Pararoseomonas sp. SCSIO 73927: one gene and its partner. The protein of the gene in region 1 binds, or shares a complex with, the protein of each later gene. Links are inferred from orthologs where the notes say so. Each region holds a gene or a part of one and is shown on either strand. Other genes may lie near its edges. The genes, in order: secY and secG.

The links.
Region 2: the proteins of secY (region 1) and secG are in contact, whole or in part, in a crystal structure (PDB 5AWW), measured with the Thermus thermophilus proteins. The link is inferred for Pararoseomonas sp. SCSIO 73927 from one-to-one orthologs. Residues at the interface, in WP_096411648.1 of Thermus thermophilus: Leu14, Gln16, Arg17, Phe20, Ile34, Pro35, Pro37, Ile72, Arg108, Arg109, Asn112, Gln113, Arg116, Ile117, Ile120, Pro145, Gly146, Trp147, Phe152, Phe155, Val156, Val159, Thr160, Val162, Ala163, Gly164, Ala166, Leu167, Trp170, Glu173; in WP_223903268.1 of Thermus thermophilus: Tyr5, Ile9, Tyr12, Leu13, Ala16, Leu19, Val20, Val23, Leu24, Gln26, Glu27, Pro28, Gln30, Gly31, Ala32, Asp34, Leu35, Met36, Gly37, Gly38, Ser39, Ala40, Asp41, Leu42, Phe43, Ala45, Arg46, Val48, Tyr53, Thr56.

Annotation. Positions count from the first base shown.
Region 1 is NZ_CP146232.1:5,429,178-5,432,642, reverse strand. The notes cover bases 1-2,968. They hold secY (preprotein translocase subunit SecY), read left to right. Parts: upstream 1-774; coding sequence 775-2,163; downstream 2,164-2,968. Other genes in these bases: VQH23_RS25675 (adenylate kinase), read left to right, coding at 2,160-2,843; rplO (50S ribosomal protein L15), read left to right, coding at 181-675; rpmD (50S ribosomal protein L30), read left to right, coding at 1-177. In the rest of the region: rpsM (30S ribosomal protein S13), read left to right, coding at 3,015-3,392; rpsK (30S ribosomal protein S11), read left to right, coding at 3,393-3,465. UniProt on the Bacillus subtilis protein: The central subunit of the protein translocation channel SecYEG. Consists of two halves formed by TMs 1-5 and 6-10.
Region 2 is NZ_CP146232.1:4,913,469-4,930,168, reverse strand. The notes cover bases 7,584-10,516. They hold secG (preprotein translocase subunit SecG), read left to right. Parts: upstream 7,584-8,847; coding sequence 8,848-9,186; downstream 9,187-10,516. Other genes in these bases: VQH23_RS23245 (CTP synthase), read left to right, coding at 9,303-10,516; tpiA (triose-phosphate isomerase), read left to right, coding at 8,045-8,803; VQH23_RS23260 (SurA N-terminal domain-containing protein), read right to left, coding at 7,584-7,921. Also shown: indole-3-glycerol phosphate synthase TrpC, read right to left, coding at 1-33; VQH23_RS23290 (metal-dependent hydrolase), read left to right, coding at 409-1,281; VQH23_RS23285 (class I SAM-dependent methyltransferase), read left to right, coding at 1,281-2,099; trpD (anthranilate phosphoribosyltransferase), read right to left, coding at 2,096-3,103; VQH23_RS23275 (aminodeoxychorismate/anthranilate synthase component II), read right to left, coding at 3,107-3,733; VQH23_RS23270 (FkbM family methyltransferase), read right to left, coding at 3,782-4,492; trpE (anthranilate synthase component I), read right to left, coding at 4,497-6,032; more of VQH23_RS23260, read right to left, coding at 6,029-7,583; more of VQH23_RS23245, read left to right, coding at 10,517-10,934; wrbA (NAD(P)H:quinone oxidoreductase), read left to right, coding at 11,060-11,662; VQH23_RS23235 (PAS domain S-box protein), read left to right, coding at 11,839-13,785; VQH23_RS23230 (PH domain-containing protein), read left to right, coding at 13,858-14,232; eno (phosphopyruvate hydratase), read left to right, coding at 14,356-15,639; VQH23_RS23220 (septum formation initiator family protein), read left to right, coding at 15,796-16,125; pdhA (pyruvate dehydrogenase (acetyl-transferring) E1 component subunit alpha), read left to right, coding at 16,345-16,700. UniProt on the Bacillus subtilis protein: Involved in protein export. Participates in an early event of protein translocation.

The DNA of each region.
Region 1 (3,465 bases):
ACGAAGAAGACCGTGAAGGTGACCCAGATCGGGTCGCCGATCGGCCGCAAGCCCGGCCAGCGCGAGACGCTGATCGGGCTCGGGCTGAACAAGATGCATCGGTCCCGCGAGCTTGAGGACACCCCTGCCGTGCAGGGGATGATCCGCAAGGTCGCGCACCTGATCAAGGTGGGCTGAACCATGCCGAAGCTGAACGAACTGCGCGACAACGAGGGCGCCCGCCCGAAGTTCAAGCGCATCGGCCGGGGCATCGGCTCCGGCAAGGGCAAGACCGGTGGTCGCGGCGTGAAGGGCCAGAAGGCCCGGACCGGCGTGTCGCTCAACGGCTTTGAGGGTGGTCAGCTTCCGCTGTACCGCCGCCTGCCCAAGCGCGGCTTCCACAATCTGTTCCGCAAGGAGTACGCGGTCATCAACCTCGGGACGCTCGACAAGGCGATCGAGGACGGCAAGCTCTCCGCAGAGGGCACGCTGGACGAGGCGGCGCTCGAGGCGGCCGGACTGGTCCGCGTGGGCAAGAAGGCGGGCGTCCGCCTGCTGGCTAAGGGCGAGATCAAGCGCGCCGTGACCCTGTCGCTGGCCGGCGCCTCCGAGGCGGCGATCGCGGCGGTCCAGGCCGCCGGCGGCACCATCACGGTGCGCGTCCAGGCCGCTGCCGAGGAAGCCCCGGCCGCTTGATTGCGGCCTTGGCTCACCCCAAGCTGATTCTGCTGTAATGTGCTGCGGCGCCGCGGGCTCTCCCTCGGCGCCGCAGTCGTGAGAAAGAGGGTCGATCCCATGGCGTCCGCCGCCGAGCAGCTCGCGGCCAATCTGAACCTCGGCGTGCTATCGCGCGCGACCGAGCTGAAGAAGCGGCTGTGGTTCACCCTGGGTGCGCTGATCGTGTACCGCCTGGGCACCTACATCCCCGTGCCGGGCGTGGATGCGGCCGTGATGGCCGAGATCCTGAACCAGCACGGCGGCGGCATCCTCGGCATGTTCGACATGTTCACGGGCGGTGCTCTCGGGCGGATGACCGTCTTCGCCCTGAACATCATGCCCTACATCTCCGCCTCCATCATCGTGCAGCTGATGTCGGCCGCCATCCCTGCCTGGGAGGCTCTCAAGAAGGAGGGCGAGGCCGGGCGGAAGCGGCTGAACCAGTACACCCGCTACCTCACTGTGCTTATCGCGTTCTTCCAGGCCTATGGAATCGCGGTCGGGCTTGAGGGGATGCGCGGGCAGTTCGGGCTGGCGGTGCTCGATCCCGGCTGGTTCTTCCGCATTTCCTGCGTCACTACCCTGGTGGGCGGCACGATGTTCCTGATGTGGCTGGGCGAGCAGATCACCGCCCGCGGCGTCGGCAACGGTATCTCGCTCATCATCTTCGCGGGCATTGTGGCGAACCTGCCGCACGCCCTTGTCTCGACGCTGGAACTGGGGCGGACCGGGGCGCTCTCGCCCTTCTTCATCCTTTTCTTCCTCGTCATGGCCTTGGCCGTGATCGCCTTCGTCGTCTTCATTGAGCGGGCGCAGCGGAAGATCCCCATCCAGTACCCGAAGCGCCAGGTTGGCAACCGCATGTTCGGCGGGGATTCCACGCACCTGCCGTTGAAGCTGAACACGGCCGGCGTGATCCCGCCGATCTTCGCATCTTCGCTCCTCCTGCTGCCCGCCACCTTCTCCGGCTTCTCCGCCACTCAGGGCGAGGAGAACTGGCTGACGCGCACGGCGGCGCTGCTGGCGCATGGGCAGCCGCTCTACATGGGCCTCTACGTCGCCCTCATCATCTTCTTCGCCTTCTTCTACACGGCCGTGGTCTTCAACCCCGTGGAGACCGCTGACAACCTGAAGAAGTATGGCGGCTTCGTGCCGGGCATCCGCCCCGGCGCGGCGACGGCGGAGTACTTCGACCGGGTGCTGACGCGCCTGACCCTGGTGGGCGCCGTCTATCTCTGCATCGTCTGCCTCATCCCGGAGTTCCTGATCAGCCAGTACGGGGTGCCCTTCTACTTCGGCGGCACCTCGCTCCTGATCATCGTCTCCGTCACCATGGACACGGTGGCCCAGGTGCAGTCCCATCTTTTCGCGCACCAGTACGAGGGCCTGATTCGCAAGGCCCGGGTGGGCGGCCGCGGTGCCGGCCCCGCCCCCGTCACCCCGCGCGGAGGGAGCCCCCGGCGATGAACCTGATCCTTCTGGGCCCGCCGGGAGCGGGGAAGGGGACCCAGGCGAAGATGCTGCAGGACCGGCACGGGATCGCCCAGATCTCCACCGGGGACATGCTGCGGGCCGAGGTGCGGTCGGGCTCCGCCATCGGGAACGAGGCGAAGGCGATCATGGAGCGGGGCGACCTGGTGCCCGACGCCATCATCACCGCCATGCTGGCCATCCGCGTGCAGAAGCCGGACTGCGCGGCCGGCTTCATCCTGGACGGCTTTCCCCGCACCGTGCCCCAGGCCGAGGCGCTGGACGTAATGCTGGCCGAGATGGGACTGGCGCTGAATCACGTGATCGAGCTGAAGGTCGATGACGGGGCGCTGGTCGAGCGGATCGCCGGCCGATTCACCTGCTCCTCCTGCGGCACGGGCTACCACGACCGGTTCAAGCCCACCCAGGTCCCGGGCATCTGCGACGTCTGCGGCAGCCACGACTTCACGCGTCGGGCGGACGACAAGGCAGAGACCGTGGCGGCCCGGCTGGAGGCCTACCACCGCTCCACCGCGCCGCTGCTGCCCTACTACGCGGCGCAGGGAAAGCTGAAGCACGTGGACGGGATGGCGGAGATGGCCACGGTTGCCGGCCAGATCGAGGCCATCCTCGACGGGGCCGAATCCAGGCTTGACTCCCGGGGCACCAGCCCGTAAATCGCCGTTCTTCGCGGCCGGGCCAAACCCTGCCGCCATTCCGCTTGCATGGACGGCTTCCGTCCAGGACTCGTCGTTGACCCGGTCGCCTCCGCGGTGCCCGGGTCAGGATCACCTCGCCGGACGGTTCCCGCCCGGCCCGAACGGAACCCTGGGTTCCAGGAGAGCAACGTGGCGCGCATCGCCGGCGTGAACATCCCCGACAACAAGCGCGTGCATATCTCGCTGCGCTACATCTTCGGCATCGGCCCCAAGAACGCGGCCGACATCTGCGAGAAGCTCGGCATCCCCGAGGAGCGCCGCGTGAACCAGCTCTCCGAGGATGAGCTGCTCCGCCTGCGCGAGATGATGGACCGCGACTACCGCGTGGAGGGTGACCTCCGCCGCGAGGTGGCGATGAACATCAAGCGGCTTATGGACATGGCCTGCTACCGCGGCCTGCGCCACCGCCGCGGCCTGCCGGTGCGCGGCCAGCGCACGCACACGAACGCGCGCACCCGCAAGGGCAAGGCCGTCGCGATCGCCGGCAAGAAGAAGGTGACGAAGTAAATGGCGCGTCAGCCGAGCGGGAACCGTCCCCGCAAGAAGGAGCGGAAGAACATCTCTTCCGGCGTGGCCCACG
Region 2 (16,700 bases), 510 kb from region 1 along the record:
GGCCGCGAGGATCTGCCGGAGGGTGTCCGACAGGGTCGCGCCAGCAGGTGTCGCGCCAGCAGGAGCGGCGCTGGAGGGGGGAGGCGCGGCGCGCCCCGAGTCGGTCAGGGGCGCGTCCGTCACCGGGAGGGTCTGGTCCATGATGGGCGGTTCCTCGCGCCGTTGCGCCGGTGCCGTCAAGCGGCACGCGCGCGGGGCAGGGGGGCGCTGGCAGCCTGCCCGGCCCGCAGCGGCTCCAACGCGGGCCCCCTTGTTCCGGATGCGGGCCGGTAATTGCCGGAACGTGGATCGCTACGCGCCCGGAACGGCGGCCGGCGAGGGCGGAGGGGTGGAAGGGCGGCCGGGTGGGACCATCTGACCGTCTCGGCTATACCGCCCCTCCTGGCCCCACGGAGCGCACAGGCCGCCATGGACGACACCCCGGAGATCATCCCCCGCGACATCCGCTTCGGCATCGCTGCCCAGCCGGACCGCGCCTGGTTCGACGGGGACCTGCTGAAATCCGCCCTGGTGGACGGCTTCGCGGTGATGCTGCCGGAGGGGGAGCGCTTCTTTATCCGCTCCCTCCGGCCCTTTGCGGGGGAGCTGAAGGACCCGGAGGTGCTGAAGGGCATCCAGGGCTACGCGCTGCAGGAGGCCTTTCACACGCGGGAGCACGAATCCTACAACGACGGCCTGCGCGCGCTCGGCTACGACGTGGAGGGGATGGAGGCGAAGGCGAAAAGGATGCTCTCCGCCGCCCAGGGCCCGAGGAGCCGGGTGGTGGTGACCTGCGCCATCGAGCAGATCACCTACAGCATGTCGTGCTCCGTCCTCGGCCGCCCGAAGCTGCTGCGGCGGGTGAACCCCGCCTACCGCCGCCTCTGGACCTGGCACGCGCTGGAGGAGGTGGAGCACTCGGCGGTGGCCTTCCAGGTGCTGCACGCCATCCCCTCCCGCCTGCCGGGGTGGAAGCGCTACGTCGGCCGCGTCCTCACCTTCGGCACGGTGGTGGCGGCGGTCTGCAACCTCGCCCTCCGGAACGCCTTCTCCATGGTCCGCGCCTCCGGGCAGGAGGTGACGCTCGGCGTGCGGCTGCGCTTCCTCTGGATCATCCTCGTCTATCCCGGCTTCATCACGCGGCTGATCGGCGCCTGCCTCGCCTCCCTGCGGCCGGGCTACCGGGGCGGGGGCGGGGCGAAGGATGCGCGGCTGATCGAATCCGGGCGACGCATCCTGGCGGAGGAGGGGCTGGCCCCCATCCACCACGCCGCGCCCAGCCCCGGCCCGATCCCGGCCTAGTGGCCACTCCCCTGTTCCGCCGGGTGCTGCGGGCGACGGAGCGCGGGGCCTTCCCGCGGCTGCGGCGCTGGATCTGGCGGCGCAGCTACAACCTGCTCTCCCGCCTCTCCGGCACGCCGCGCTGGGCCTTCCTGAACTACGGCTACGTCGTGTCCGGGGCCTCCTTCCCCGTCTCGGCGGAGGAGGAGCCCGCCCGCGCCTTCATCGGCCTCTACCACCAGGCGACGGAGGGGTTGCCGCTGAAGGGAGCGAGGGTGCTGGAGGTGGGCTCCGGCCATGGCGGCGGGGCCGCCTGGATCGCCCGGCACCTGCCCATCGGATCGGTGACCGGGGTGGACATCGCCCGGCAGACCGTGCGGCGGGCGTTGCGGCTGAACGCGGGCGTGCCGCGCCTGGAGTTCCGGGAGGGCGACGCGGAGGCGCTGCCCTTCCCGGATGCCTCCTTCGACCTCGTCGTGAACATCGAGTCCTCCCACTGCTACGGCAGCATGGACCGCTTCGCGGCGGAGGCGGCGCGGGTGCTGCGGCCAGGCGGCTGGCTGACCTGGGCAGATATGCGCAGCCCGGCGATGCTGCCGGACCTGGACCGCGCCTTCGGCCGCGCCGGGCTGGCGCTGCGGGCCGAGGCGGAGATCAACGAGGGGGTGGTCGCCGCGCTGGACGCGATGGAGGGGGCGAAGAGCGCGGCGATCACCCGCATCGCGCCGCTGCGGCCGGTGATGCGGCAGTTCGCGGGGATGCAGGGATCGGTCCTGTACCGGGCACTCCGGCGGCGGCGGGTGCTCTACCTTGCCCGCCGCTACCAGAAGCCCGGCTAGGCGGCCGTCGCGGCCCGCAGCCTCTCCAGCGCGGCGAATGCACGGCCCGAGGCGATGGATTCCGCCGCCAGCGCCGCGCCGTCCTTCAGCGTCTCCACCCGGCCCGCGACGATGAGGGCGGCGGCGGCGTTCAGCAGCACGCAGTCCCGGTAGCCGCCCGCCTCGCCCTTCAGCAGGGCGATCAGCGCCTCCGCGTTCTCCGCCGGCTCGCCGCCGCGCAGCGACTCGGCGGGGTGGCGGGAGAGCCCGGCCTCCTCCGGCGTCACCTCGAACTCCCGGATGTGGCCGCCCTTCAGCTCCACCACCTGAGAGGGGCCGGCCACCGTCAGCTCGTCCAGCCCCTGCCCATGCACCAGCCAGGCGTGCTCCGTGCCGATGCGGGCCAGCGTCTCGGCCATGGGGCGCAGCCATTGCGGGGCGAAGGCGCCGGTCATCTGGCGGCGGACGCGGGCCGGGTTCGTCAGCGGGCCCAGCAGGTTGAAGATGGTGCGCGTGCCCAGCTCCATCCGCGGCCCCGCGGCGTGGCGCAGCGCCGCGTGGTGGCGGGGGGCGGCCAGGAAACAGATCCCGGCCTCCCGCAGCACCTCGGGGATCCGCTCCATCGGCACGTCGGTGTTGACGCCGAGCGCCGTCAGCACGTCCGAGGCGCCGGAGCGGGAGGAGAGGGCGCGATTCCCGTGCTTCGCCACCGGCACGCCGCAACCCGCCACCACCAGCGCAGCGGCGGTGGAGATGTTGAGGGTCCCTGCGGCGTCGCCCCCGGTGCCGACGAGGTCGATCGCGCCCTCCGGCGCCTCCACCGCCAGCATGCGGGCGCGCATGGCGCGCACGGCGCCGGTCATCTCCGCCACCGTCTCTCCGCGGACGCGCATGGCCATCAGCAGGCCGGCGATCTGGGCGGGGGTGGCCTCGCCGGCCATCACCGTGCCGAAGGCGGCCTCCGCCTCGCTCTCGGCCAGGCGCTCCCCGGCGGCGAGCCGGGCCAGGACGGGCTTGAGCGACATGGATCAGGCCGCCCGGCGGAGGGGGTCGTTCACCGAGCCGCCCTGGGGCGGGAGGTTGATCCCGGCCAGCCGCATGACGTTGGCCAGCATGTCGTGGCCGTGTTGCGAGGCGATGCTCTCGGGGTGGAACTGCACGCCCCAAACCGGCAGGTCGCGATGCGCCAGGCCCATGATCAGCCCGTCCTCCGTCTCCGCCGTCACCCGCAGCGTCTCCGGCAGGTCGTCGCGCCGGACCACGAGGGAGTGGTAGCGCGTCGCCCGGAAGGGGGAGGGGAGGCCGGCGAAGACATCGCTGCCGCCGTGGTGCATCTCGTGCACCTTGCCGTGGACGGGCTGGGGCGCGCGCACCACCGCGCCGCCGAAGGCCTGCCCGATGGACTGGTGGCCGAGGCAGACGCCGAAGAGGGGAACGGACTTCTTCGCCGCCGCGCCGATCAGGTCCAGGCAGATCCCCGCCTCGTTCGGGGTGCAGGGGCCGGGGGAGAGGATGATGGCCCGCGGGTTCATCTCCATCGCCTGGTCCACCGAGAGCGCGTCGTTGCGCCAGACCGCCACCTCCGCGCCCAGCTCCCCGAGGAAGTGGACGAGGTTGAAGGTGAAGCTGTCGTAGTTGTCGATGAGCAGGATCATGGCCGCCCCACTTCGGCCCAGGGGCCGCCCCGGGTCAAGGCGGCGGGGTCAGAAGGCACCTTCCAGGTCCGCCTCGTAGCCCTCGCGGTAGAGGTGCAGGGTCTCGGCCCCCGAGCTGCGGAGGTTGATGCGGAAACCCCGGTCGTAGAGCCGCTTCATCATGGCGTCCGTCGGCGCCACCCCGGCCTTGCGGTAGTGCGTCTCCATGATGATACCGGTGATGGGGTCCAGGTCGGCGGTGCCGAGCAGGTCCACCTCCCCGCCCTCGATGTCCATGATGAGGAAGTTCGCGCCGTGTCGCGCCACCTCGTCCTCGAACACCGCAACCGGCACCTCCACGCTCTCCCGCCGGGGGATGGGGATGAGCGAGGAGGAGACGAGGGAGGGGGAGACGAAGAAGGGCACCGTGGCCGGCCCCGCCGCGGCGGAGCGGCGGGAGAGGAGCACGGCGTTGTAGAGCTCGATCGGCAGCCCGTTCGCCCCGAAGTGGTGCGCGGCCAGGGCCGCGTTCTCCGGGTTCGCCTCGTAGCAGCGGATGGCGGCGGGGCCGACGATCCGCGCCGCGATTATCGCGACGAAGCCCGTGCAGGTCCCCATCTCCAGCACGCGGTGGTGCGGCCGCAGCACGCGGCGGGTGATCCTCGCCTCCGTCGCCTCGAAGGCGCCCCGGCGGAACTCGTCCGCCACGGGCCGGATGCGGGGGTGCTCGAGGTCAATTCGGACGCCGTTGGTCTCGAACAGCTCCGTCCCGCCGCCCAACAGGTCAGCCCTCGGTCCGGCGCGGCATGGCCGCGGCGAAGCGCACGGCCTCCTCCGCCGCGCGGAAGAGGGCGCGGGCCTTCTGGCGCGTCTCCTCCTCCTCGGAGGCGGGGTCGCTGTCCGCCACCACCCCGGCGCCGGCCTGGACGTACATCGTGCCGTCCTTCACCAGGGCCATGCGGAGGCCGATGCAGGTGTCCATCCCGCCATCCCCGCCGAAATAGCCGAAGCACCCCGCATAGACGCCGCGGCGGGAGGGCTCCAGCCGCTCGATGATCTCCATGGCCCGCACCTTCGGCGCGCCGGAGAGGGTGCCGGCGGGGAAGCCGGCCATCAGCGCGTCCAGCGCCGTCAGGCCCGGCCGCAGGCGGCCCTGCACCTCCGAGCTGATGTGCATGACCTGGGAGTAGCGCTCGATCCCGAACTGGGCGGTGACCTTCACGCTGCCGATCTCCGCCACCCGGCCCACGTCATTGCGGCCGAGGTCGATGAGCATCAGGTGCTCCGCCCTCTCCTTCGGGTCGGCCAGCAGCTCCTTCTCCAGCGCCAGGTCCTCCTCCGGCGTCGCGCCGCGGCGGCGGGTGCCGGCCAGGGGGCGGACCGTGACCGCGCCGTCGCGCAGCCGCACGAGGATCTCCGGGCTGGCGCCCGTGGCCGCGAAGCCGCCGAAGTCGAAGTGGAAGAGGAAGGGTGCGGGGTTCAGCCGCCGCAGCGCGCGGTAGAGGGCGAAGGGCGGCAGCGCAAACGGCGCCTGGAAGCGCTGGCTCGGCACCACCTGGAACACGTCGCCGGCGGCCACGTACTCCTTCGCGCGCTCCACCAGGGCCATGAAGCCCTCGCGCGTGAAGTTGGACGCGGGCTCGCCGGGTGCCGGAAGGGAGGCGGGCGGGGCGGGGCGGGGCACCGGCCGATCCAGCGCCGCCTCCGCCTCGTCCAGCCGGGCCTGCGCGGCCTCGTAGGCTTGCCGCGCCGTCTCACCCGACTCCCTCTTGAGCGGGTCGGGGTAGACCGGGGCGCAGAGGGTCAGGATGTCCCGCACGTGGTCGAAGACGGCGAGGAGGGTGGGGCGTCCGAGGATCGCCTCGGGGATGCCCAGCAGGTCCGGGTTCTCCGCCGGCAGGCGCTCCATCTGCCGGACCATGTCGTAGCCGAGGTAGCCGAAGAGGCCGGCCGCGCTGGGCGGCAGCCCCGCCGGCAGCTCCATGCGGCAGGCCTCGATGAGGGCGCGAAGGCTGTCCAGCGGCGCCGCTTCCTCCGGGACGAAGGCGTGCGGGGCGGAGAGGGCGTGCCGGTTCACCTCCGCCCGGCCGCCGCGGCAGCGCCAGATGAGGTCGGGCGCGAGGCCGATCATGGAGTAGCGACCGCGGCTCTGCCCGCCCTCTACGCTCTCCAGAAGGAAGGTGTTGGGCCGGCCCTCCGCGAGCTTCAGGAAGGCGCCGACGGGGGTGTCGAGGTCCGCGACGCGCTCGCGGAACACCACTTGGCCGCGGCCGGCGGCGTGGGCGGCCGCGAAGGCGGCGTAGCCTTCCTGCGCCGTCATCGCGCGGCCACCTGGTCCATCATCGCCGGGTTGATCGTCACCGCCGCGCGGGCGCGCAGGGCGGCGGCGAACTGGGCCTCCAGGTCCTCCTGCATGGCCTGCTCCACCTCGGTCTTGGCGCGCGCCCCGGCCTCGGGGTTGGCCTCGGCGGGAAGGACCTCGACCAGCCGTCCCACCGCGAAGCCGGCGGCGGTGGTGGCCATGGTCACCTCGCCGGGCTTCAGGGTGAAAAGGCCGGGCAGCAGCTCGGCCGGGATGCCACCGGTGGCCGGACCCTGGGCGTCGCGGGTGGCGGGACCCATGCGGGCCGGCTCGACCCCGGCCTCCTTAGCGGCCTCGGTGAAGTCCTTGCCCCCTTGCACGGCGGTCATCAGCGCCGTCGCGCGCTCCTCCTGGGCGCGGCGGCGGGCGTCGATCGTCCAGGCGCGGCGGACCTCGGCCTCCACCTCCGCGAAGGGGCGCAGCGCGGCGGGGATGGCGTTTGGCACGTCCAGCGCGGCAAAGGCCTGCCCGACCTCCGCCACGCGCGGGCCGGAGCCGGCGGGGTTGGCGAAGATCGCCTCGATCAGCGCGGTGCGGCCGGCGGGATCGCCGGGCAGGGCCACGGGGCGGCTATCCCGCCCGTTGCCCTGGCGGTCCAGGGTCACGCGCGCGGCCTGGAGGCCGAAGCGCGTCGCGGCCTCCTCCACGGTGGCGCCGCCGGAGAGGGCGTCCTCCAGCCGGTTCGCCTCCTCGAAGGTCCGGTCGGCGGCCTTCTCGCGGGCCAGGGTCTCGCGGGTGGCGGCCCGCAGGGTCTCCATCGGGATCTCGGCCGCGGCCTGGATCGCCGTCACCTTCATCACGTGCCATCCGAAGGGGCTCTGGATCGGCTCGCTCACGCCGCCCTGGGGAAGGGCGAAGACCGCGTTCCCGATGTTCTCCACCGGCATCTCGGCCCGCGTGACCGTGCCCATCTCCAGCGCGGCGCCGCCGGCAGCGACGGCCTGGGCGGTGATCGCCTGGAGGTCGGCGCCGCCGGTCCAGGCCGTACGGATCGCGTCCGCCGCCTCCTTCGAGGAGACCAGGGCCTGCTCCACCGTGCGGCGCTCCGGCGCGCCGCTGCGCTCGCGCTGGGCCGCCAGCCCTGCCTCGATCTCGGCCTCCGTCACCTCCACGTTCGGAAGGATCGTCTCGACGGAGAGGGGGGCAATGACGGCCTCGCGGTACTCCGGGGACGAGAACTGCGCGGGGTTGTTCTCGTGGAAGCGCTCGAGCTGGGCCCCGGTGGGCTCCGGCACCTCCGGGGCGCTGAGGAGGGGGAACTCCGCCACCTCCGCCACGCGCCGCTCCCCCGCGAAGGCGGCAAGGAGCTTCGTCAGCGTCTCCGGCGCGCGGGCGCCGGCGCGCACGGCGCCCACCAGCTGCTGGCGCTGCAGGTCGGAGACGACGAGGCGCGTGAAGTCGGCCTCCGTCATGTCGTTCTGGCGCATGAAGGCCTGCAGCATGAAGGGGCTGAACTGCCCGTCCGCGCCGCGGAAGCCGGGGATGGAGAAGGTGTAGGCCCGCACCGCGTCGACGGAGGCGGAGACGCCGAGGCGCCGGGCCTCCTGGTCCTGGGCCCGCGACCCGATAAGGTTCTCCAGCGCCTGCCGGGCCACGGCCTGGCGGAAGGCCTCGTTCGGCTCGAAGCGCGGGCCGAGCTGGCGCTGCAGGCGCTGCGTCTCGCGCCGGGCGGCGTTCTGGGCCTCGGTCAGCTCGATCGGCTCCCCGCCCACGCGGGCCACGGCGCTGTCCCGGCCGAAGTTGCGGATCGTGTCCTCAATCCCCCAGACCGCGAAGGAGAGGACCAGCAGGACGAAGAGGCCCTTGGCGAACCAGGTGCCGGCGAGGCGGCGGAACGCGGTGATCATGGCGGCGGCGGGCCCTGCTGGGGGAAGTTCGGACATGGGGCGGTAGCCCATCCCGGTGTGGTTGCCAAACCTCCATCCGCCCGATAGGCGGCATTGAAACCCGCCGTTGCACCAGGAGAGCCCATGACCCCCGGAGTCCGCCCCCTCATCGCCGGCAACTGGAAGATGAACGGCACGCTGCGCGACGCCGCGGCGCTGGCCGAAGGGGTGCGGGCCGGGCTGGACCGGGTGCCGGGCGCGGACCTGCTGCTCTGCCCGCCCTTCCTGCACCTGCACGTCGCCGCCGCCTCCATGGGCTGGAAGCCCGTGGCGATCGGCGGGCAGGACTGCTCGGCCGAGGCGAACGGGGCCCATACGGGCGATGTCTCGGCGGCCATGCTCGCGGATGCCGGCTGCGGCTACGTCATCCTTGGCCATTCCGAGCGCCGGGCGGATCACGGGGAGACGGACGCGCTGGTGCAGGCCAAGGCGCGGGCGGCGATCGAGGCCGGGCTGATCCCCGTGGTCTGCGTCGGCGAGACCGAGGCCCAGCGCGACGCCGGGGAGGCCGAGGCGGTGGTGGCGGCGCAGATCGCCGGATCCCTGCCGCCGGACTTCGCCAGGGCGAAGGGCGTGGTGGCCTACGAGCCGGTCTGGGCGATCGGCACGGGGCGAACGCCGACGGAGGCCGACATCTCCGCCATGCACGGGCGGATGCGGGCCGAGGTGGCGGCGCGCTTCCCCGGCCAGGGGGAGAGCCTGCGCCTCCTCTACGGCGGCTCCGTGAAGCCCTCCAACGCCGCCGCCATCCTGGCCCTGCCGAACGTGGACGGGGCTCTGGTGGGGGGCGCGAGCCTGAAGGCGGAGGATTTCCTGGGTATCGCCGCGGCGGTTCCGGCCTGAAACCCTTCCCCCGACCGCCCTTACGGGGCTAGAAGCCGGGAATCATGACCACCGTCCTCCTCGTCCTGCACTTCTTCGTCGCCGCCGCCCTGATCGGGGTGGTGCTGCTGCAGCGCAGCGAGGGCGGGGGGCTGGGCATCGGCTCCTCCCAGGGCATGGGCAACCTCATGTCCGGCCGGGGCACGGCGAACCTGCTGACGCGGGCCACCGCGGTGCTCGCCACGGTCTTCATGGCGCTGGCCCTCGCGCTCGGCCTGTTGAACCAGGGGACGGGGCGGCAGCGCTCCATCTTCGAGTCGCCGCCCGCGGCGACCGCCCCGGCCCTGCCGGCCGCGCCCGCGGCGCCCGCCGCCCCGGCCGCGCCCTCGGTCCCGACCAACTAAGCCACTGTAACCACGGCGGCCCCGATCAAGCCCCGGGCGGGCGGGGGCCGCGCATGGCACTCCCGCGTCCGCGGCCCCTGGCCGCGGCGCCCCCGCGCGCGCTAGAAGGGCCACCCATGACGCGGTACGTATTCATCACCGGCGGCGTGGTCTCTTCCCTCGGAAAAGGCATCGCCGCAGCCTCCCTGGCTGCGCTGCTTCAGGCGCGCGGCCACAAGGTCCGCATGCGAAAGCTGGACCCCTATCTCAACGTGGATCCGGGCACGATGAGCCCGTACCAGCACGGCGAGGTCTTCGTGACCGATGACGGGGCGGAGACGGACCTCGACCTCGGCCACTACGAGCGCTTCACCGGGGTGCACGCCAACCAGGCCGATGCCTGGACTTCGGGGCGCATCTACTCCGAGGTGATCGCGAAGGAGCGGCGGGGCGAATACCTGGGCGGGACCGTCCAGGTGATCCCCCACATCACGGACGCCATCAAGGAGGGCATCACCAGCGGGGTCGAGGACTACGACTTCGTGCTGGTGGAGGTCGGCGGCACGGTCGGCGACATCGAGAGCCTGCCCTTCCTGGAGGCGCTGCGTCAGCTGGCGAACGAGCTGGGGCCGCGCAACAGCCTTTTCGTCCACCTGACGCTGGTGCCCTGGATCGCCTCCGCCGGCGAGCTCAAGACGAAGCCGACCCAGCACAGCGTGAAGGAGCTGCTGGGCCTGGGCATTCAGCCGCAGATCCTGCTCTGCCGCTGCGACCGGCCGATCCCCGAGAACGAGCGGCGCAAGATCGCCAGCTTCTGCAACGTGCGGCCGGAGAGCGTGATCCCCGCGCTGGACGCCACCAGCATCTACGCCGTGCCGCTGCAGTACCATGACGAGGGGCTGGACCGGGAAGTGCTGCGGCACTTCGACATGTCGGTCTACGGCGAGCCGGACCTCTCGCGCTGGCAGAAGATCGTCAACTCCCTCCAGCACCCGGAGGGCGAGGTGACCATCGCCGTCGTCGGCAAGTACATGTCGCTGCTGGACGCCTACAAGTCGCTGAGCGAGGCGCTGACCCATGGCGGCATCGCGCACAACGTGCGCGTGAGGCTGGACTGGGTGGACAGCTCCATCTTCGAGGGCGAGGGCGCGACGAAGCGGCTGGAGGGGGCGCACGCCATCCTGGTGCCCGGCGGCTTCGGCGAGCGGGGGAGCGAGGGCAAGATACGCGCGGTGCAGTTCGCGCGGGAGCGGAACGTGCCCTTCCTCGGCATCTGCTTCGGCATGCAGATGGCGGTGGTGGAGGCGGCGCGGCACCAGGCCGGCCTTCCGCACGCCTCCTCCACCGAGTTCGGGCCCTGCGAGGACCCGGTGGTCGGGCTGCTGACGGAGTGGAAGCGCGGCAATCAGGTGGAGAAGCGCTCCGAGGGCGGCGACCTCGGCGGCACCATGCGGCTCGGCTCCTACCCCTCGCTCCTGGCCGAGGATTCGCTCGTCCGCTCCATCTACGACGGCAAGCCCGAGATCATGGAGCGGCACCGCCACCGCTACGAGGTGAACGTGAACTACCGCGAGAAGCTGGAGGCCACGGGCCTGCGCTTCTCCGGCATGTCGCCCGACGGCGTGCTGCCGGAGATCGTGGAGCGGCCGGACCACCCCTGGTTCCTCGGGGTGCAGTACCACCCGGAGCTGAAATCCAAGCCCTTCGAGCCCCACCCGATCTTTGCCGGCTTCATCGGCGCGGCGGTGCGGCAGGCGCGCCTCGTCTGAGGCGTGCCAAGCGCGCGGCGTGAATGACGGTCATTTCCGCCCAGCGTTTTCCGCCGCCAATGCGTTCGCCTAACTCGACGGCAGGCCCGCCGCCCCGGCGGGCCGCCAGACAGAGGTGAAGCGCGATGGCGAAGGTCCTGGTCCTCTACTACTCCAGCTACGGACACATCGAGGCGATGGCGCAGGCCGTGGCCGAGGGCGCGCGCGGCGTGCCCGGCGTGACGGCCGACGTGAAGCGTGTGCCGGAGCTGGTGCCGGAGGAGGTGGCGCGGAACTCCCACTACAAGATGGACCAGGCCGCCCCGGTGGCGACCGTGAACGAGCTGGAAGGGTACGACGCCATCATCATCGGCACCCCCACCCGCTACGGGAACATGGCGTCGCAGATGAAGAACTTCCTGGACCAGACCGGCGGCCTCTGGGCCCGGGGCGCCTTCAACGGGAAGGTCGGGTCCTGCTTCACCTCCACCGCCAGCCTCCATGGCGGGCAGGAGAGCACGATCCTGGCCACCAACAACGTGCTCTACCACCTCGGCATGGTCATCGTGGGCCTTCCTTACTCCTACGCGCCCTTGCAGGATGTGACGAAGGTGCAGGGCGGCACGCCCTACGGCGCTAGCACGGTGGCGGGCGGCGACGGTAGCCTGAAGCCGACGGCCGACGACCTGGGCGCGGCGCGCTTCCAGGGCGAGCACGTGGCGCGGATCGCGGCGAAGCTGGCGGCCTGAGCGCGGGCGGGGAGGCCCAAGGCCTCCCGCTCGTCTCCTGCTGTGTGGCGCGAAGAGTTGATCCTCAGGACCCGTCAGGGTTGTGGGTGCCCCTCGCCGCCTTGCTTGAGGGCGGCCGGGATCGGTGCTTAGAACTGGCCGGGTTGGTAGCGGGTCAGACCTCGATCAGTGCTTTCATGAACCGGGCAAAGCCGTCCCTCGCCGCGGACTCCTACGAGCTGCTGATTCAGGGCGTGGTGGATTACGCCATCTACATGCTCGACCCGACCGGGCTGGTGGTGAGCTGGAACCCGGGCGCGGAGCGGATCAAGGGCTACGCGCCCGCCGAGGTGATCGGCACCAGCTTCTCCCGCTTCTACACGGAGGAGGACCGGGCCGCCGGCACGCCGGAGCGGGCGCTGCGGACCGCCGCCGAGGAGGGGCGCTTCACCGCCGAGGCCTGGCGCATCCGCAAGGACGGCACCCGCTTCTGGGCAATGGTTGTGATCGACCCGATCCGGCGGGGCGGCGTCCTGATCGGCTTCGCCAAGGTCACGCGCGACATGACGGAGCAGCGCGCGGCCCAGCTGGCAGCGCTCGAGACGGAGCGGCGCTTCCGCCTTCTTGTCCAGGGCGTGCACGACTACGCCATCTACATGCTGGGACCGGACGGTCAGGTCACGAACTGGAACACCGGGGCCGAGCGGATCAAGGGCTACGCCGCCGACGAGATCGTGGGCCAGCACTTCTCCCGCTTCTACACGGAGGAGGACGCGGCGGGAGGGGTGCCCCACCGCGCGCTGGAGACGGCGCGGCGGGAGGGCCGCTACGAGGCGGAGGGCTGGCGGCGGCGCAAGGACGGCACCCGCTTCTGGGCCGGCGTGGTGATCGACGCGATCCGCGACGAGTCCGGGGAGCTGATCGGCTTCGCCAAGGTGACCCGCGACCTGACGGAGCGGCGCGAGGCCCAGATCCTGCTGGAGCAATCCCGGGAGCAGCTGTTCCAGGCCCAGAAGATGGAGGCGCTGGGGCAGCTGACGGGAGGGCTGGCGCACGATTTCAACAACATGCTCGCCGGCATCTCCGGCAGCCTGGAGCTGCTGCGCACCCGCATCGCCCAGGGCCGGGTGGGGGAGGCGGACCGCTACATCTCCTCCGCCCAGGGCGCGGCGAGCCGCGCCGCCGCGCTCACCCATCGCCTGCTGGCCTTCGCCCGCCGGCAGACCCTGGACCCGAAGCCGACCGACGCGAACCGGCTGATCGAGGGCATGGGGGAACTGGTCCAGCGCACCGTCGGGCCGGCCATCGAGGTGCGGAAGACGCTGCGGCCCGACCTCTGGGTGACGCTCTGCGACCCCAACCAGCTCGAGAACGCGCTGCTCAACCTCTGCATCAACGCCCGGGACGCCATGCCGGGGGGCGGGGCGCTGACGGTGGGGACCGAGAACCTGACTCTGAGCGCAGAGGCGGCGCCGGCGCGGGGCCTGCGGCCCGGCGACTACGTCTCCGTCAGCGTGACCGATGCGGGGGTGGGAATGGCCCCGGAGGTGCTGGAGCGCGCCTTCGACCCCTTCTTCACCACCAAGCCGCTGGGGCAGGGAACGGGACTCGGCCTCTCCATGGTCTACGGCTTCGCCCGGCAGTCCGGCGGGCAGGTGCGGATTCGCTCGGCCCCGGGGGAGGGGACGGGCGTGACGATCTACCTGCCCCGGCACCTCGCGGCCGCCGAGGAGGACGAGGCCCCGGCCGGCTCCGCGGAGGCACCGCGGGCGCGGGCGGGGGAGACGGTGCTGATCGTGGACGACGAGGAGACCGTCCGCATGCTCGTGGCCGAGGTGCTGCAGGACCTGGGCTACACCGCGCTGGAGGCGGGGGACGGCCCCTCCGGCCTGGAAATCCTGCGGAGCCCGCGCCGGATCGACCTGCTGGTGACGGATGTCGGGCTGCCCGGCGGGCTGAACGGGCGGCAATTGGCCGATGCCGCGCGCACCGCCCGGCCGGGGCTGCGGGTGCTGTTCATCACCGGCTACGCCGAGACCGCGGCGGTGGGCGACCGGCTGGAGCCGGGGCTGCACGTGATGACCAAGCCCTTCGCGATGGAGGCCCTGGCCGCGCGGATCAAGGCGATCATCGAGGGGGGGTGAGGACGGGGGGGCGGCGTTGCGCCCGCTTGCGGAAGGGATAGGCTGTGCGGCCCGACCTCCGAGGAGACCTCCTTGTCGCTTCTCTCCGGCCTGATGGGCCATGCCAGCGAGATCAGCCCGGCCCAGGCCGCGGCCGACTACGCGCGTCTGCTCGCCCCCTCGGAGAGGGTCCAGCTCGCCTACAAGCTGATCCGCGACGTCATCATCCTGACGGACAAGCGGGTGATCCTCATCGACAAGCAGGGGGTGACGGGGCGGAAGACGGAGTACCTCTCCATCCCCTACCGAAGCATCACGCGCTTCTCCGTCGAGAGCGCGGGCAGCTTCGACATGGAGGCCGAGCTCCGGATCTGGTCCAGTGGCGCGGAGCCGGTGCAGCTGACCTTCGGGCGCGGCGTTGACGTCTACGCCCTTCAGGCCGCCCTGGCCGTCAACGTGACGGGCTGACCGGCCGGGTTCGCGGAGGGCGGGGACCTTACCTCTCGCCCGCCCCCTCTTGCCGGGCCCCTCTTGCCGGGCAGGACGACCGGCCTTATCGCCGGGGCAACGTCCCGGAGCGCTGGAGCCCCCATGTCCGCCATTTCCGACATCATTGCCCGCGAGGTCCTCGACAGCCGCGGCAACCCGACGGTGGAAGTGGAGGTGGTGCTGGACAGCGGGGCCATCGGCCGCGCCATCGTCCCTTCCGGCGCCTCCACCGGCGCGCACGAGGCCGTTGAGCTGCGCGACGGCGACAAGTCCCGCTACGGCGGCAAGGGCGTGCTGAAGGCGGTGGCGAACGTGGAGGGCGAGATCTTCGACGCCCTCTCCGGCCTGGACGCCACGGACCAGGTGAAGATTGACGAGACGATGATCGAGCTGGACGGCACGCCGAACAAGGCGCGGCTGGGCGCCAACGCGATCCTCGCCGTCTCGCTCGCGAATGCCAAGGCCGCGGCGGAGCACTACGGGCTCCCGCTGTACCGCTACGTCGGCGGCACCTTCGCCCGCACCCTGCCGGTGCCGATGATGAACATCATCAACGGCGGCCAGCACGCCGACAATCCGATCGACATCCAGGAGTTCATGGTCATGCCGGTGGCCGCCGGCACGATGGCGGACGCGGTGCGGATCGGCTCCGAGGTGTTCCAAGCGCTGAAGAAGAAGCTGCACGACGCGGGCCACGCGACGAACGTGGGCGACGAGGGCGGCTTCGCGCCGAACCTGAAGAGCGCGGAGGAGGCGCTGGACTTCATCGCCGCCGCCTGCGAGGCCGCCGGCCACCGCGTGGGCGAGGACATCATGTTCGCCCTCGACTGCGCCTCCACCGAGTTCTTCAAGAACGGCACCTACGATATGGAGGGCGAGGGGAAGAAGCTCGACGCCGCGGGGATGGTGGACTACCTCGCCGCGCTCTGCGGCAAGTACCCCATCGTCTCCATCGAGGACGGCATGTCCGAGGATGACTGGGCGGGCTGGAAGCTGCTGACAGAGCGGCTGGGCGACCGCGTGAACCTCGTCGGCGACGATCTGTTCGTGACGAACACGGAGCGCCTGCGCCAGGGAATCGACCAGGGGGTGGGCAACGCCATCCTGGTGAAGGTGAACCAGATCGGGTCGCTGACGGAGACGCTGGAGGCCGTGGAGACGGCGCACCGCGCCGGCTACAAGGCGGTGATGTCGCACCGCTCCGGCGAGACGGAGGACGCGACGATCGCGGACCTCGCGGTGGCCACCAATTGCGGCCAAATCAAGACGGGCTCGCTGTCCCGGTCCGACCGACTCGCGAAGTACAACCAGCTCATCCGAATCGAGCAGGGGCTGGGCCCGGCGGCGCGCTACGCGGGCCGCAACGTGCTTCCCAAGGGGCGCTGAAGAGGCCGCGCGCGCCGCAGAGCGCGGCGCGCGCGCAACGTCCACAGCTAATTCCGCAGCCCTGCCCCGAATGACCTTGCGCCGCAGCGTGGCGCCGATTTTACTCCGCCCCAGGGGATCATTCCGATCGGCCTAAGCTCTTCGGGGGAGGGGCAGTTGGCTTTCTTACAGGGGGTGAAGCGCCGGGCGCAGGCCTTGGTGCTTCCGACAATTTTCTTCGCGCTGTGCGGATACTTCGCGCACCACGCGATGAATGGCACGCGCGGGCTTATCGCGCGCGATGCCCGCAACGCCGAGATCGCCGCAGCCCGGCTGGTACTGGCCGAGGCGGAGGCGGAGCGAGACACCATGGAGCGCAAGGTGGCGGGCCTGCGGGCCGAGCACCTGGACCGCGACATGCTGGAGGAGCGCGCCCGCGCCCTGCTGAACGTGGTGGCCAAGGACGAGATCATCGTGCCCTACGCGCCGAACCGCCGCCTCTTCTAGGGTTCGGAAAGGCCGGATTTTCGGACGGCGCGGCGGTCCTTCCGCCGCGCCGTGCGGCGTTCCCGGACCTGTCCTTTTGTATCCGGCGCGGATATTCGCGATGTTGCAACGCAACATCAACGACTTAGCCGAGTCTTGTAGCTTGCTGATCCCCGGCGCCAACCGTATCTGCCGATGAAAGACGGCCTCCCCGGCCGACTTTTCAAGCAGGAGCAGCCCATGGCCCTCGGGACCGAAAGCGCGGCGAAGCGCCGCGGGAACGGCAAGGATACTCCCCCCGCCGCCGGCCATAACCAGGACGTGCTGGCCAAGGCCTACCGCGAGATGCTGCTGATCCGCCGCTTCGAGGAGAAGGCCGGCCAGCTCTACGGCATGGGCCTCATCGGCGGCTTCTGCCACCTCTACATCGGCCAGGAGGCCGTGGTGGTGGGCATGCAGATGACCCTGAAGGAGGGCGACCAGGTCATCACCTCCTACCGTGACCACGGGCACATGCTCGCCACGGGCATGGAGGCGCGCGGCGTGATGGCGGAGCTGACCGGGCGCATCGGCGGCTACTCCAAGGGCAAGGGCGG